One region of the Cupriavidus sp. WKF15 genome, then DNA from elsewhere that is predicted to be linked to it. Evidence: predicted binding sites of a transcription regulator. Region 1 holds the regulator's gene; each other region holds the start of a gene.
What was found. Region 1 encodes sigma-54, which starts transcription at its own class of promoters, with help from an activator protein. Its sites were predicted from a motif close to TGGCANGNAANCTGCTTT; they were not measured.

Region 1 (5,486 bases):
CTGATCGGCCACGCCCGCATGGCCCGCCTGCAGGGCGCCAAGCTGGTCGACGAGATCCGTGGCGCGGTGCTGACCTACGACAGCCGCAACGAGTTCTACACAGCTGCCGGCGGCGGTGACAACACCTCGGCCGGCAACCCGTCGGGACGCGTGCGCGCAGTGCTCTCGCCGCGCCAGCAAGCTAGCGGTGCGGCCGCCGCCCCGCCACTCGACCTGAAGCCGGCGCCCGCGCCGTCCAGCAAGCCCTGAATTACGCGCCCGAGCGCACCACCGCCACCATGATCGATACCGCAATGCTCGCCCCCACGTCCGCTTCCGCCGCCAACGACGGCCGTGCCGACAGCAGCACGATGGTCGTGCGCCACCTGAAGAAGCGCTACGGGTCGCGCACGGTGGTGAAGGACGTGTCGCTCGACGTGAAAAGCGGCGAGGTCGTGGGCCTGCTCGGTCCGAACGGCGCGGGCAAGACCACGTCGTTCTACATGATCGTGGGCCTGGTGGCGCTGGACGAGGGCGATATCGTGCTCGACGGCAAGCACATCAGCGGCCTGGCCATCCACGAGCGTGCGCGCATGGGCCTGTCCTACCTGCCGCAGGAAGCTTCGGTGTTCCGCAAGCTCAATGTGGAAGAGAACATCCGCGCGGTGCTGGAGCTCCAGCTCGAAAACGGCAAGGCGCTGCCCAAGGCCGAGATCGACCGCCGCCTCGATACGCTGCTCGACGACCTGCAGATCGCCCACCTGCGCAACAATCCCGCGCTGTCGCTGTCGGGCGGTGAGCGCCGCCGTGTGGAAATCGCGCGCGCGCTGGCATCGTCGCCGCGCTTCATCCTGCTCGACGAGCCATTTGCCGGCGTGGACCCGATCGCGGTCGGCGAGATCCAGCGCATCGTCAGCTTCCTCAAGGCACGCAACATCGGCGTGCTGATCACCGACCACAATGTGCGCGAAACGCTCGGCATCTGCGACCACGCGTATATCATCAGCGAAGGCACCGTACTCGCAGCGGGCCAGCCCGAAGACATCATCGCCAACGAGTCGGTGCGTCGCGTCTATCTGGGCGAGAACTTCCGCATGTGAAGCCGGGGCAGAAACTGTCCCCTTGGCAGAGACGATCAGGCAGCATCAGCGATAGCAATTTCCGTTCCAACAACGGGAAGATGCGCATAGAATAGGTCGCATGAAACCGTCGCTACAGCTCCGCCTCTCCCAGCATCTTGCCCTCACGCCGCAATTGCAGCAGTCGATCCGGCTGCTGCAGCTTTCCACGCTGGAACTGCAGCAGGAAGTCGAGCAGGCCCTGACCGAAAACCCGCTGCTCGAGCGCGAGAACGACTGGATCGAAAGCCCGCTGCGCGTGGCTGCGGACGGCTCGGTCAATCTGCAGAGCGCACCGGCACCCGCACCAGCGGAACCGCAGGGCAATGGCGAAGCAAACGCCAACGGCGCGGGCGCAGATGAAGAAGGCTACAGTGACAGCGGTGGCGACGATTACGGCAGCGACTGGAGCCTGGACGATTTCGCGCGGCGCCCGCAGGGCGATGACGACGAGAAGACGCCCATGCAGTTGCGCGATGCCGAGCCCACCCTGCGCGAACACCTGATGGAACAGCTCGCGCCGCTGAAGATCTCTACACGTGACAAGGGGCTCGCGATCTTCCTGATCGAATCGCTCGACGACGACGGCTACCTGAGCGCGTCGCTAGAGGAGATCTGCGCCGAGCTGCCCGAGGAACTCGAATTCGAGGTCGAGGAAGTGCAGGCCATACTCGCGCTGCTGCAAAGCTTCGACCCGCCCGGCGTAGGCGCGCGCAATGCCGCCGAATGCCTGACCCTGCAGCTGCGCCGGCTGCAGCACCCGCAGCGCGAGCTGGCATTGTCGATCGTCAACCATCACCTGGAACTGCTTGCCGTGCGCGACTACACGCGGTTGAAAAAAGCACTGCAGGTGGACGAAGCGGCGCTCAAGGCCGCCCACGAATTGATCCGCTCGCTCGCGCCATATCCGGGCCACGCGTACAGCCGCCCCGAAGCCGACTTCGTGGTGCCGGACGTGTTCGTGCGCAAGGGCGGCGGCGGATGGATCGCGCAGCTCAACCCGGACGTGATGCCGCGCCTGCGCATCAACGATATGTATGCGCAGATCCTGCGCGGAGCCAAGGGAGAGTCCGGCGCGGCCGGCCTGCAGCAGAAGCTGCAGGAAGCGCGCTGGCTGATCAAGAATATCCAGCAAAGGTTCGACACGATCCTGCGAGTTTCGCAGGCAATTGTCGAACGTCAGAAGAACTTTTTCACGCATGGCGAAATCGCGATGCGCCCCTTGGTTTTGCGGGAGATTGCCGATACACTGGGATTACACGAGTCAACCATATCCCGGGTGACGACTAATAAATACATGGCAACGCCAATGGGTACTTTCGAACTGAAGTACTTTTTCGGCAGCCACGTGTCCACCGAAACTGGTGGCGCGGCTTCATCAACGGCCATCCGCGCCTTGATCAAGCAACTTATAGGAGCCGAAGACCCGAGGAGTCCTCTTTCCGACAGCCGAATTGCCGAATTGCTGGGTGAACAAGGCTTCGTCGTCGCGCGCCGTACCGTCGCCAAGTATCGCGAAGCCCTGAAGATCCCTGCTGTCAATCTCCGCAAGACTTTGTAGCCGAGTTGCACCGCCTGCCTGGTGCAGCTCTTTCAGAAGGAGAAGCGCTATGAACTTCAAGATCAGTGGACACCACCTGGACATCACGCCCCCTCTGCGTGAGTACGTGGAAACGAAGCTGGAGCGTATCGTCAGGCATTTCGATCAAGTCATTGGCGTCAGCGTGCTACTCTCAGTCGACAATCACAAGGAAAAGGACAGGCGGCAGTACGCGGAAATCAATCTGCACCTCCGGGGCAAGGACATCTTTGTCGAAGCCCACCACGAAGACCTGTATGCGGCCATCGACGCACTCGTCGACAAGCTGGACCGCCAGGTGATTCGCTACAAGGACCGCGTGCAAGGCCACGACCGCGAAGCGGTCAAGTACCAGATGGCCGAGTCACAATTACAGCAGCAATGATCATGCCTGCCAGTCGTTAGGCTGGCCCTCAAAAAGGGACTGATAAAAGCAAGCCGCGCCATGTAGCGCGGCTTTTTTGCATCCGCGGCCACAGCCTTGCCCGGGCCGCTGGCACAAGTGTTCGCAACTGGCGCCGCACGGTGTATGCTCTCCAAGACATAGCCGGTGGCGACTCCGGTGCGCCCGCCCTACCCTGGTGCGGCGGCACCAGCACGGGCCGGGACCTACAGGGACCGGCGCTGCATTGCACAAGAACAGGGGAGACGCTGCTCTATAATGGCCGAACTAATGGCCGAACGCCTGGCAAACCATGGCCTCGCCGCAATCCGGCCCTGCTTCGTTTCCGGGCTGAGCAGTCCGATCTGCCTGCTAACTGAAATCCTCGCATCGCCCATGAATCGTTTGGCCAAACTGCTGCCACCCGGCAACATCAAACTCGACGTCAGCGTCACCAGCAAGAAGCGTGTCTTCGAGCAAGCCGGGCTCCTGTTCGAGAACAATCATGGCGTGGCGCGGGCGACCGTGACCGACAACCTGTTCGCGCGCGAGTCGCTGGGTTCAACCGGCCTGGGCGCGGGCGTGGCCATTCCGCATGGACGCATCAAGGGTCTGAAGCAACCGCTGGCTGCCTTCATGCGGCTGGCGGAGCCGATTCCGTTCGAATCGCCGGACGGCAAGCCGGTCTCGCTGCTGATCTTCTTGCTGGTGCCGGAACAGGCCACGCAGCAGCACCTCGAAATCCTTTCCGAAATTGCCCAGCTGCTATCGGATCGCGACATGCGCGAAGGCCTGGCAACGCTGGCCACGCCGGACGCGGTTCACGAACTCCTGACGCAGTGGCATCCCTGATCCTCCCCCTGGGCTGGCAACAGACCGGACAACCGTAAAGTCCGGCACGGTCCCCGCTCCGAAAGTCATACCGCATGGAACTCACCGGCGTCACCTCCCAGTCGATCTTCGACGACAACGCAGCCGACATCAAACTCTCGTGGGTGGCTGGCCTGGAGGGTGCGGATCGCGCCTTCGACGTGGAGTTTGCCCGCGAGGCTACCTCGGCCGCGGACCTGGTTGGCCACCTGAACCTGATCCACCCGAACCGGATCCAGGTGCTGGGCAAGCCCGAGATCACCTATTACCAGCGCCTGGACGACGAGACCCGCAAGCGCCAGATGGGCGAGCTGATCCTGCTCGAGCCGCCGTTCCTGGTGGTGGCCGACGGCATGGAACCGCCGCCGGACCTGGAGCTGCGCTGCACGCGCTCGTCCACGCCGCTGTTCACCACGCCGGTCTCCTCGGCGGCGGTGATCGACCACCTGCGGCTTTACCTGTCGCGCATTTCCGCGCCGCGCGTGACCATGCACGGCGTGTTCCTCGACATCCTGGGCATGGGCGTGCTGATCATGGGCGAGTCGGGTCTCGGCAAGAGCGAGCTCGGCCTGGAACTGATCTCGCGCGGTCACGGCCTGGTCGCCGACGATGCGGTGGATTTCGTGCGCCTGGGGCCCGATTTCATTGAAGGCCGCTGCCCGCCGCTGCTGCAGAACCTGCTGGAAGTGCGCGGCCTGGGCCTGCTCGACATCAAGACCATCTTCGGCGAGACCGCCGTGCGGCGGAAGATGAAGATGAAGCTGGTGGTCCAGCTGGTGCGCCGCAACGACGGCGAGTTCGAACGCCTGCCGCTCGACTCCCAGTACCTCGACGTGCTGGGCCTGCCAATCCATATGGTCAAGATCCAGGTGGCGGCCGGCCGAAACCTCGCCGTGCTGGTCGAGGCCGCCGTGCGCAACACCATCCTGCGCCTGCGCGGCATCGATACCCTGCGCGACTTCATGGACCGCCAGCGCGCCGCAATGCAGGCCGACGCGGTCTCGCGCGGACAGGGCCGCCTGCTCTGAGCGGCGATCGCGACAAGCCGCGGCACGTTTTCAATTGCTTACATCGGCGTTGACAAATAAGTCAACGCGGTGGGGATATGCCTCGTTTTGTGCTGTAATGGGCATCGAGCCCAGTCCGTAGCCGCAGCGCCCGCCGTTGGCTGGCGAAAATGCGGCCACGAAGTTTTCCACAGCCAGGAGAGCAAGCATGAAGAAACTGATCGCGATGTGTGTGCTGGTGACGCCGTTGCTGGCCACCGGCGCCTTTGCCCAGCCGGCCACCCCGGCAACGCCCGCCACCCCGGCAACGCCTGCTGCTCCGGCCGCGGCGCCCAAGGCCGCGCCCGCATCCGCCGCAAAGGCTCCCACCGCGCAGCAGCAGAAGATGAAGGACTGCAACGACCAGGCTGGCGACAAGAAAGGCGACGATCGCAAGGCCTTCATGAAGCAGTGCCTTTCGGCCAAGGGCGTGCAGCCGACCAAGACCCAGCAGGAAAAGATGTCGGCCTGCAGCAAGGAAGGCAAGGGCAAGAAGGGCGACGATTACAAGG
Region 2 (5,486 bases), 1.2 Mb from region 1:
GGCAGATCCGCGCCTGGGTCGCGAACCGCTTCTACTACCAGGCCAACATCCCGCTGAAGGACGCTGCCATCCTTGCCAACTGCCCAGACCGCGACACGCGCCGCGAATGGGTGGTACGCATCCTCGACCACGACGGCACCGACACCCGGCCCGGTGGCATCGAGGCCTGGCTGCGGCTGGGCCAGGCCACGGGGCTCGAGCGCGAGTCCTTGCTCGACCATCGGCACGTGCTGCCGGGCGTGCGCTTCGCCGTCGACGCCTATGTCAATTTCGCACGGCGCGCGCCGTGGCAGGAAGCCGTGTGCTCCTCGCTTACCGAGATGTTCGCGCCCGAGATCCACAAGGAGAGGCTGGCCGGCTGGCCCACGCATTACCCGTGGATCGAGGCCGCCGGGCTGGACTACTTCCGCTCGCGCATCCCGCTCGCGCAGCGCGACGTCGACCACGGCCTGCGCGTGACGCTGGGCTACTTCCGCACCGCGGAGCAACAGCAACGCGCCCTCGACATCCTGCAATTCAAGCTCGACGTGCTCTGGTCGATGCTCGATGCGATCCAGCTGGCCAACCCATGACAACCAATCCGCCAGAACTCGCCCGTCCGGTCCTGCACCGGACCTTCCGCCTGCAATGGGAAGAGGCCCAGCAGAACTGGGTGCTGCTGTATCCGGAAGGCATGGTCACCCTCAACGACAGCGCTGCCGCCATCCTGCAGCGCTGCGACGGCGGCCATACGCTGGACATGCTGATCGATGACCTGCAGGCTGCCTTCGGCGTGCAGGGCATCGCCCCGGAGGTACATGCCTTTGTCAAACATGCAACCGAACGCGGCTGGCTGGTCTGACCCCCAGGCCGCTACGCAGCCCGGCCCGCCGCTGTGGCTGCTGGCCGAGCTGACCTACCGCTGCCCGCTGCACTGCGCGTTCTGCTCCAACCCGGTCGACTATGCCCGGCACACGGCTGAACTCGACACCGCGCAATGGTGCGACGTCTTCACCCAGGCGCGCGCGCTCGGTGCGGTGCAGCTCGGCCTGTCCGGCGGCGAGCCGCTGCTGCGCAAGGACCTGGAACAGCTGGTGCGGCATGCGCATGGACTGGGCTTCTATACGAACCTGATCACCTCCGGCGTGGGCCTGACCGACGCCCGGCTCGCCGCGCTGCGCGAGGCCGGCCTGGATCATATCCAGCTCTCCTTCCAGGACTCCACGCGCGAGCTCAACGACTTCCTGTCCAGCACCCGCACGTTCGACCTGAAGCAGCGCGTGGCGAGGCTGATCAAGGCGCATGGCTATCCGATGGTGATGAACTGCGTGCTGCACCGGCACAACCTCCCGCATGTCGGCACCATCATCGAAATGGCGCTGCAGATGGGCGCGGAGTATCTGGAGCTGGCCAACACGCAGTACTACGGATGGGCATGGCACAACCGTCTGGCGCTGATGCCGACGCAGGAGCAACTGCTTGAAGCCGAGGCCGTGGTCAGGCAATACCGGGCGCGCATCGGCAAGCAGTGCCAGCTCCTGTTCGTCGTGCCCGACTACTTTGAAGGCAAGCCCAAGAAGTGCATGAACGGATGGGGCACGACCTTTCTTGGCGTGGCGCCGGATGGGACCGCGCTGCCGTGCCATGCGGCGCGGATGCTGCCGGACCTGGTCTTGCCGAATGTCACTACGCACGGACTGCGCGAGATCTGGCGCGACAGCGACGCATTCCGCCGCTTTCGTGGCACGGCGTGGATGCAGGAGCCCTGCCGGTCATGTGACCATCGGGAGGAGGACCATGGCGGTTGCCGCTGCCAGGCTCTGCTGCTGACCGGCGACCCCGCGGCGACGGATCCGGTGTGCGAGCGCTCCGGCGAGCATGGCAGGGTCACGGAGATTGTGTTGCAGGGCAGGCTCGCCACGTTGCAGGCGCACGCCGGCGCGCAGCCGATGGTGTTTCGCAGCGATGGCAATTCGCTGCGGCTAAGCAGCGGCAACGAATGATGTGGCTGGTCCTGGCACGACAGACGTCCACCCCACTGTAGTGCCAGGACCAACGCAAACCTCACCCCACGCTTAACACCCACTCCGCCAGTTTCCTCGCGTCCGCCTCGCCGAGATTCCCATGCGCCGGCATGGGAACCGGCCCCCAGACACCCTTGCCGCCTTCGCGGATCTTCTTGCCGAGCCGCTCGGCCGCCTGGCCGTCTCCCTTGTACTTCGCCGCCACCTCGGCAAACCCCGGGCCTATCACTTTCGTTTGCATGCCATGGCAGGCGAAGCATCCATTCTTGTCAGCCAGGGCCTGCATACCGGCCGCAGTGTCCGCCTGAGCCACGCAAGGCAGCAGCAGTAACGCCGCCGCCAGTGCCATCCATTCCTTCTTCATACCTTGATCCCGCTGTTTCGTATCGCAAATACGCCGGCATCGGGTCAGCGATGCCGGCGTGTCCAGAGCATCGATTGGCGTTCAGCCCTTATGCAGCTTGAACACCCACACCGAGCCGCCCTGCTCAAGGAAGTTCACCCGCTTGGCGACTTCCCCGCCCCACAGCGGCACCGCGCCGCCCCATCCCGACACCACGGCCACGTATTGCTCGCCGTTGTCTTCCCAGGTGACCGGCGGCGCCACCACGCCACTGCCGGTCTGGAACTTCCACAGCTCCTTGCCGGTCCTGGCGTCGGCGGCCTTCAGGTAGCCTTCCGGCGTGCCCCAGAACACGAGCCCGCCGGCGGTGGTCATCGCCCCGCCCCACAGCGGCGCGTTGTTCCTGACCTCCCAGACGATCTTGCCGGTCTTGGGGTTGATCGCGCGCAGCGCGCCGATGTAGTCCTCGTTCAGCGGATGGATGGTGAAACCGGCGCCCAGGTAGGCTGCGCCCTTCTTGTAGCTGACCGGCTCGTTCCAGATGTCCATGGCCCACTCGTTGGCCGGCACATAGAACAGGCCGGTCTGCGGGCTGTAGGCCATCGGCTGCTGGTTCTTGCCACCCAGGAAACCGGGCGCGGCGAGTACGGACTTGCCCTTCTTCGGGTCGTCGCCACTGGCCGGGTCGCCGGGGCGGCCTTCGTCGATGTAGTTGGGCCGGCCGGTCTTCAGGTCAATGCCGGTGGCCCAGGTGATCTTCTTCACGAACGGGAAGGCATTGACCAGCTTGCCGCTGGCCGCGTCGTTGACATAGAAGAAGCCGTTGCGGTCGGCCTTGCCGCCCATGCGCTTGCCGTCCAGGTCGAAGGTCACGAATTCATTGACGCCATCAAAGTCCCAGCCATCGTTCGGAGTGTTCTGGTAGTGCCAGACGATCTTGCCGGTGGCCGGATCGATCGCCACCGTCGACGCCGAGTACAGGTTGTCGCCCTTGCGGATATGGCTGTTCCACGGGCCGGGGTTGCCGGTGCCGAAGTAGACCAGCCCCGTGGACGGATCATAGGTGCCGCCAAGCCAGGTAGCGGCGCCGCCGGTCTTCCAGGTCTCGCCGGGCCAGCTGGCGTTCTCGGTGCCGGTCACGCCGTTCTCGGTCTTGTTGCCGTCCTTGTCGTACTTGTAGCCCATGTGGCCTTCGACCACCGGGCGCGACCACACCAGTTGCCCGGTCTTGGCATCGCGCGCCTCGACCCGGCCGACCACGCCGAACTCGCCGCCCGAAATGCCGGTGAGCACCATGCCTTTGACGATCAGGGGCGCCGCCGTGTACGAATAGCCCGCGGCATAATCCGCCAGCTTCTCCTTCCACACCACCTTGCCGGTCTTCTGGTCGAGCGCGACCAGTTGCGCATCCAGCGTGCCGAAGATAACCAGGTTGTCGTAGAGCGCCGCGCCGCGGTTGACCACGTCGCAGCACGGCATGATGCCTTCGGGCAGCCGGTGCTCGTACTTCCACAGCTTGCTGCCGGTCTTCAGGTCGAGCGCATAGAGGCGAGAGTACGACGCGGTGACAAACATCTTGCCGTCGTGGATCAGTGGCTGCGCTTCCTGCCCGCGCTGCTTTTCGCCGCCGAACGAGAACGACCACGCCGGCACCAGGTTTCCGACGTTCTTGGTATTGATGCGCGTCAGCCCGGAATAGCGCTGGCCTTGCGGTCCCATGCCCCATGACAATACGTCGCCGGGGCTCTTCGCATCGTTCTCGATCATGGCATCGGTCACTGCCGCCTGCGCGGCCAGCGTGGCCACGGCGGTCGCGACTGCCATCACTAGTCGTAACGTCCTCATTGTCATCTCCTCTTTATTCTCGGTTTCCACCGGCGCACCACTGCGCCATACACCAGTGACGCTTTTGGCAATTCCCATGCCAGTCGGATTGCCGCACAAACACGCCGGTTGCAGACGCATGACGCCGTGGCGGCCGTGTCAGCACGCAACATTGCGTTGCATCTGCTCCAGAACTGAACAACCGCCGGTGGCCTGGGCAGTCAGCCAAAGGGGTCACGCCAGCGCATAGCGCCCCGAGGTACGGAACCTGCTCTGTCTCCCTCAGCCAGTTCAGGTCCGGTCGTTGCCCAACGCAGGCAGCCACCCCTAATCCGGAGGAGACGCAAGATGCCAACCAACCCGTTCCCTGCGCCGCCACCGCAGGCCACCCACCACACCCGCGCGCGGCGTGGCAAGCGCTGCCGCCGCGCGGCCACGGCGATTGCCATGGCCGCAGCAGTGCTGGCGCAGCGGCCCGCTGTTGCGCAATGGGACACCGCTGCGCCAAAGCAGGACAGTGCCGTGCTGCCAGAAGTGCTGGTGGTGGCGGCCGCGCCGCTGCCCGGCATCGGCGTGGACGGCAACCTGGTGCCCTACACGGTGCAGACCGTGCGCGGCGATGACCTGAACGGTACGCGCGCCAGCAACCTGGCCGACTACCTGGGACGCAACCTGGCCGGCGTCAACGTCAACGATATCCAGGGCAGCCCCTTCCAGAGCGACATCACCTACCGCGGCTACCGAGCCTCATCGATCGCGGGCGTGCCGCAAGGCCTGTCGGTCTACCTCGATGGCATCCGCATCAACGAGCCGTTCGGCGATGTGATCAGCTGGGACATGATCCCGGAGGCCGCCCTGGAAAGCGTGTCGCTGGTCTCCAGCGCCAACCCGGCCTATGGCCTGAACAGCCTGGGCGGCGCGCTGGCCATGACCACGCGCTCGGGCCTGGACTCGCCCGGCTTCACGGCCGACCTGTCCTATGGCAGCGGCAACCGCAAGCGCGCCGACCTGTCGGGCGGCGTGCGCAGCGAAGGCGGCTGGCACGCCTTCGCCGCCGGCACGCTGTTCCAGGAGCATGGCTGGCGGGACGACTCGTCAGGGCGACTCGGCAACGTCTTTGCCAAGGCGGGCTATGCGGGCGAGACCGACAGTTTCGACGTATCGCTGCTCCATGGCCGCAGCACGCTGACCGGCAATGGACTGGTACCGGCCTACCATGCCAGCGGCAACGGGACTGAGCCCGACATCTACCAGTTGAACCGTCGCGCGGTCTATACCTACCCGGACCAGACGCGCAACCAGGTCACCCAGGTCGC
Region 3 (5,486 bases), on a different replicon from region 1:
TTGCCGGGCATGATCCGTTCGCGCACGGCAGGCGTGACCGCCTCTAGGTGCATGCCGAGACTGTCGATCCCCGCGGCGCGCATGCGCGCAAACCAGCGGTCGTCGTCCGGTGGCTCGCACTGTCCCTGAATCGGCAGGTCGACCGCCGCCCGGATCGCAAACGCACTGTCGCAGAGGATGCCGGCGCCGCGATCGGGCGTCGGCGGCGTGCCGGTCGTGAGCACCATGTGCCTGACATGATCGAGCAACACCGCCGCGCGGGCGACCTCGGCAAGCTGCTCCGGGGTCTTCCTGGCAATGGTGCGACCGGCCGCCAGCGACTGCCCGATCGCGCAGAACTTGCAGGTCTTGCGTCGGCTCTCATAGCGGATGCAGGTCTGCAGGACGGTCGTCGCCAGCACATCGGCGCCATGCAGCGTCGCGATCTGCGCATACGGAATGCCGTCCAGCGTCTGCAGGCCGTAGAAGCGCGGCGCTTTCGGGAAGCTGATGTCGGCGATCGGAATGGCGCCGCGCTTGAGCGCGCTGCGGCCGCTGCCGTCCGGCGCCGAGGCGACGAAGGGCGAATTCCACGCGGTACTGGTATGCACGGGCACCATGATGGTCACGCCATCGATGGTCACCGCCTTGTGGTCGGACGGCCCCGCGCCGCCGCGACGGCTCTGGGCCCCCGCGCGCGGATCTTCCAGCCGCAGTCCGACGGACTGCAGCTCAGTCATCAATTGCCGGCTCGAGGCCGACATCGTCTCGCTGGCTTGCATGATCGGGGCTCCGATAAGTGGGAAGAGGAAATTCGCCCATGGCCGACACCGTGGCCGCCGGCCGGTCGTTGATGGCGAGGCTGAGCAGTTCGGGGCGCGCATAGTGGCCCACCGAGTCCATCATGCGCTTGCGCTTGGTGATGAGGGCCATGTCGAGGTCAGCGATCACCATCCCTTCGCCTTCGCGCAGCGGCGGCGCGAGATGCTGCCCCTCTGGCGAGACGATCGCTGTGTTGCAGCCGCCGCGCAGCGCCTTCTGCAGCACGGGATCGGTCGTCACCGAGGCGATCTGCGCATCGGTGAGCCAACCTGTCGCATTGACCACGAAGCAGCCGGCTTCCAGCGCGTGATGGCGAATCGTTGCCTCGATCTGGTCGGCGAAGATGGGACCGACCAGCGAGCCGGGAAACTGGCTGCAATGGATCTCTTCATGCTGGGTCATCAGCGCGTAGCGCGCGAGCGGATTGTAGTGCTCCCAGCACGCGAGCGCGCCGACACGGCCGATGGCGGTCTGCACCACCTTGAGGCCAGCGGCATCGCCCTGCCCCCAGATCATGCGTTCATGGAAGGTTGGCGTCAGCTTGCGCCGCTTGACGGCAAGCCGCCCCTCCGTGTCGAAGATCAGCTGCGTGTTGTACAGGCTGCCGTGGTCGCGCTCGTTGACGCCGAGCACGACCACCATGCCATGCTGCCTCGCCTGTTCGGCGACGGCCAGCGTCACGGGGCCGGGTATCGTCACGGCCTGCTCGTACAGGCGCAGATGATCGCTTCCGGATTGCACCGGCGGGCGCACGAACGAGAAGTACGGGTAGTACGGCACGAACGTTTCCGGGAAGACGATCAGCTGCACCCCCTCGCGCGCGGCCTTCTCGATGGCTTCAAGCACCTTGGCCAGGGTTCCCTCACCGCTTTCCAGGTCCGGCGAGATCTGGACCGCCGCGGCGCGGACAATGCGTTTCTGTGACATGGCGATACCCCTGAGCTGGATCAGACCGTCCAGGTGTCGATGATCAATGCGTTCTCCTTGCGGTGGATCAGCCTCAGGTCCAGCACGTCGAGCGGATTGATCGGGCGAATGCCCTCGATGAGCGATGCTTCGCCATGGCCGTAGAGAGCCTGCAGCGCGAAGCGGCAGGCATAGACCTTGCCGCCCTCGTCCATGAACTTGCGCAGTTGCTTGTTGAAATTCAGGTGGCCGGCAAAGGCTTCATCGCCCAGGCGCGGAAAGCCACGCTGCAGGCCAAGGGTGACGCCCGGGCCGTACAGCAGGATGCTGGTGTCAAAGCCCTTGCGCTGCAGCCGCGTGGCCTGCAGCAGGTTGACGAAACCGATCGATCCCTCGAAGGCCACGGTATGAAAGGTCACCAGCGCCTTCTCGCCGGGTTCTGCCTTGACGTCCTCGAACACCTTCTCTTCGAAATCGACCAGGAAATCGCCATCCTGATGGGCAGGTTTGTTGACTGCGGGCATGCTGTACTCCAGTGAGTGGGTTGCGGTTCGGACAAGCCGGTGCGGCGCAATCCGCCACCCCGGGCCGGCGCTGTCGCCGACGGTCCAGTTTGTGCAACCGATATGCCATCAACCGGATTCACCCCTCCGATCAATGCCCGATCAAGCAGTCGCCATGCGATCGATCGCATCATTGATCGCATGGCCCGCATGGCTTAATCGCAACACGAAGGGCGCCTGACGATTGCACCAGAATCGCGTCGTGCGCCGCTGCACACTGCATTTAGATGGTGCGGCCAGACGGCCTGCGCACCATCATGCAGCCATTCAGATGCAATCAAACTGGCACGCACCATGCATTCATTTGCGCGGCGCCACGACGGCGCAGCCCCGTTTGGAGAGAATCTTGTCCGGCCTGACCAGTCATTGGGCAAAGCGCATTGCAGACAGCCCCAAGCCCGCCTACCTGACCATTCCCGACCTGATCGAGGAGGCACTTGCCGACGGGCGCCTGCAGGCGCGTGACCGGCTGCCCGGCTTGCGCGACCTGGCCGAGGCGCTGGACCTGAACTACACCACCGTCGCGCGCGCCTACGGCGAGGCGCGCAAGCGCGGGCTGATCGATGCCAAGGCCGGCAGCGGCACCTATGTGCGTGGCCGGGCGCCGGCTCTGCCGCTGCGCGCCGGCACCAGCGCCGAAATGACGATGAACATGCCGCCGGAGCCCCCCGCGCTGGCAACGCGGCTGCGTGAATCGTCGGCGGCACTCCTCGCCGGGACGGATCCGTACACGCTGCTGCGCTACCAGGATTTCGGCGGCACGCCGGCCGACCGTGCGGCCGTGACGGCCTGGCTGCGCCGGCTCGTGCCGACGGCAGCCAGCGAAACGCTGCTCATCTGCCCGGGCATCCACAGCGCGCTGGTTGCCCTGCTGTCGCAACTGGCGCGCGGCGGACAGACGCTATGCGTTGAGGCACTGGCCTATCCCGGGATCAAGGCCATTGCTGCGCAACTCGGGGTCCAGCTGCAGGCACTGCCAGGCGACGAGGATGGCATGATCGGCAGCGCCTTCGAGAACTTCTGCAAGGCGCACAAGCCCGCAGCGCTTTATTGCAACCCCACCATCCAGAACCCAAGCACGCGCACGATGTCCCAGGGACGCCGCGAGATCCTCGCCGATATCGCGCTACGCTATAACGTGCCGATCATCGAGGACGATGCCTATGGCATGCTGCCCCGGCGCACCCCGGACACCTTTGCAGCGCTGGCCCCGGAACTGACCTACTACATGACCGGCCTGTCGAAATGCTTCGGCGCCGGCTTGCGCACGGCGTTCGTCCATGCGCCCTCAGCCAGGCAAAGCCAGCGCCTGGCAGGCACGTTGCGCGCCACCACCGTGATGGCCAGCCCGTTCACCAATTTGCTGGCCACGGCCTGGATCAAGGACGGCACGGCCGATGAGATGCTTGCCGCAGTCAGGCAGGAAAATGCCGCACGCCAGGCCATCGCCACGCGCGTGCTGGCCGGCCGCACTTACGCCGCCGATCCGGAGGGTTTCCACCTCTGGCTGCATCTGGGCACCGGCAATGCCTGGCGCCCGTCTGAACTGGCCTTGCACCTGCGTTCGCGCGGCATCGGCGCCGTGTCGAGCGCGGCCTTCTCGACGGATGGCAACCCGCCCGATGCGATCCGGCTTTGCCTTGGCGGGCCCGGCGAGCGGGACGAGATCGAGGAGTCGCTGCAGATCGTCGCGGATACGCTTGACGATCCGCACCATCTGCATTCGGCCATGCTGTAGTCCAGGCTATGCCTGGCTCATAGTCGCGCAATCCTGCCAGCGCCGAGCAAAGCCGCAGGCCGTCTGACGACGGAATCGGCATCGTTCGCACGGGCACCAGGACAAGAGGTGCCTTGCCCTGCGGAAAGCGAAGGCGGGCGCCAATCCGGCAAGCCAGATCAAATCAATAGTCATACATCAGTGCATTCTCTGGCGCAGGGTGGCCCTTCCAGCACCGCTGACGCATGCCACTCCGACGACATCAACTCCACCGCTGATCAACGGTCGCTTTAACGCCCCGTTGCCGCAGCGACCGCTCCCCGCAATGCGAGCAAATAGCTGTCGACGCCCAACCCGGAGATTTGTCCATTCACAACTTCAGCGAATACCGAGTGGTGCCGGAATGCTTCTCGGGCGTGGATGTTCGACATGTGGACCTCGATGACAGGTACGGTCAGAATCGCCAACGCATCGCGGATTCCATAGCTATAGTGTGTCCAAGCGCCAGCATTGATCAGCACGGCGTCTACACCATCGAAGAAGGCCTGGTGGATACGCTCACACATTTCGCCCTCACTATTTGTTTGAAAGCTGTCGACCTTGGCGCCAAGCTCTCGCCCGAGAGCATGCAGCTTTTCGTCAATCTCGTTCAACGTGATGGTCCCGTATTGGACCGGATCCCGCTTGCCGAACATGTTGTGATTGATGCCATGAAGCATAAGAACTTTCATTACTACTCCTTAGATTAGGATATGCAAGGTTAATCGCGCGGCAGTTCGACTACCGAGCCGGACCGCGCTGCCGTGACGATGGCTTCGGTGATGCGCAGGTTCCAGACAGTGAATAAAAAAGGCGGATAAAGGCGGTCTCGCCGATGTCTGCTACGCCATTTCATGGCACGACGTGGGGGGCGCCGCAAATGAGTCGTTCCACAGGCGGGCTTGCATAGTTCCCCACGCGGCCGAGTCGGCCGCGTGGCGGCCCGTATGTACCCGAGCGAACCGTCCAACTATGTCAAACCAGTGGAACGGTGAGCCGGTTGATCACTTCCCTGGTATCAGGCCGCACGCCTCGCCACCATGCGAACGCTTCAGCAGCCTGTTCTGCAAGCATGCCAACGCCATCCGCGAGATGGGCAACGCCCGCGTTTTGCGCCAGCCGAAGGAAAGGTGTGAGGCCTTTGCCGTAGGCCAGTTCATAAGCAAGGGCACCCGGGAGAAACACCATCGCGTGCACTGGAGGAAGTTCGCCGCGCAGGCTCGCCGACGTAGCATTAAAAACGATGTCAAACTTCTGCGCGATCAGATCCTGGTAGGTACAGCCGGTCACTGCACCATGTTCCGAGCCAATGCTCGCCAGCATCAGCGCTTTGTCGAGCGACCTGTTTGCGATCACAAGTTCGGCGGGACGTTCAGCCAAAAAAGGAAGCAGCGCGCCTCGTGCTGCTCCGCCGGCACCAAGAAGTAGGATTCGCTTGCCACGGAGGGGACGTTTCAAAT

Region 2: a site for sigma-54 is predicted at 4,256-4,273, ahead of CupriaWKF_RS07335 (PQQ-dependent methanol/ethanol family dehydrogenase). Genes of this name have one in related genera too.
Region 3: a site for sigma-54 is predicted at 2,374-2,391, ahead of CupriaWKF_RS26400 (MSMEG_0572/Sll0783 family nitrogen starvation response protein). Genes of this name have one in related genera too.

Annotation. Positions count from the first base shown of each region.
Region 1 is NZ_CP119572.1:404,446-409,931, reverse strand. It holds gene lptA (lipopolysaccharide transport periplasmic protein LptA) at 1-249, shown strand, start outside; gene lptB (LPS export ABC transporter ATP-binding protein) at 294-1,079, shown strand; gene CupriaWKF_RS01970 (RNA polymerase factor sigma-54) at 1,180-2,658, shown strand; gene raiA (ribosome-associated translation inhibitor RaiA) at 2,708-3,061, shown strand; gene CupriaWKF_RS01960 (PTS sugar transporter subunit IIA) at 3,455-3,910, shown strand; gene hprK (HPr(Ser) kinase/phosphatase) at 3,985-4,956, shown strand; gene CupriaWKF_RS01950 (hypothetical protein) at 4,987-5,145, opposite strand; gene CupriaWKF_RS01945 (PsiF family protein) at 5,144-5,486, shown strand, end outside.
Region 2 is NZ_CP119572.1:1,555,304-1,560,789, reverse strand. It holds gene pqqC (pyrroloquinoline-quinone synthase PqqC) at 1-572, shown strand, start outside; gene pqqD (pyrroloquinoline quinone biosynthesis peptide chaperone PqqD) at 569-841, shown strand; gene pqqE (pyrroloquinoline quinone biosynthesis protein PqqE) at 813-1,982, shown strand; gene CupriaWKF_RS07340 (c-type cytochrome) at 2,044-2,367, opposite strand; gene CupriaWKF_RS07335 (PQQ-dependent methanol/ethanol family dehydrogenase) at 2,449-4,191, opposite strand; gene CupriaWKF_RS07330 (TonB-dependent receptor) at 4,519-5,486, shown strand, end outside.
Region 3 is NZ_CP119573.1:1,987,270-1,992,755, reverse strand. It holds gene CupriaWKF_RS26410 (MSMEG_0568 family radical SAM protein) at 1-761, opposite strand, end outside; gene CupriaWKF_RS26405 (Nit6803 family nitrilase) at 712-1,728, opposite strand; gene CupriaWKF_RS26400 (MSMEG_0572/Sll0783 family nitrogen starvation response protein) at 1,749-2,231, opposite strand; gene CupriaWKF_RS26395 (PLP-dependent aminotransferase family protein) at 2,617-4,008, shown strand; gene aroQ (type II 3-dehydroquinate dehydratase) at 4,278-4,718, opposite strand; gene aroE (shikimate dehydrogenase) at 5,002-5,486, opposite strand, start outside.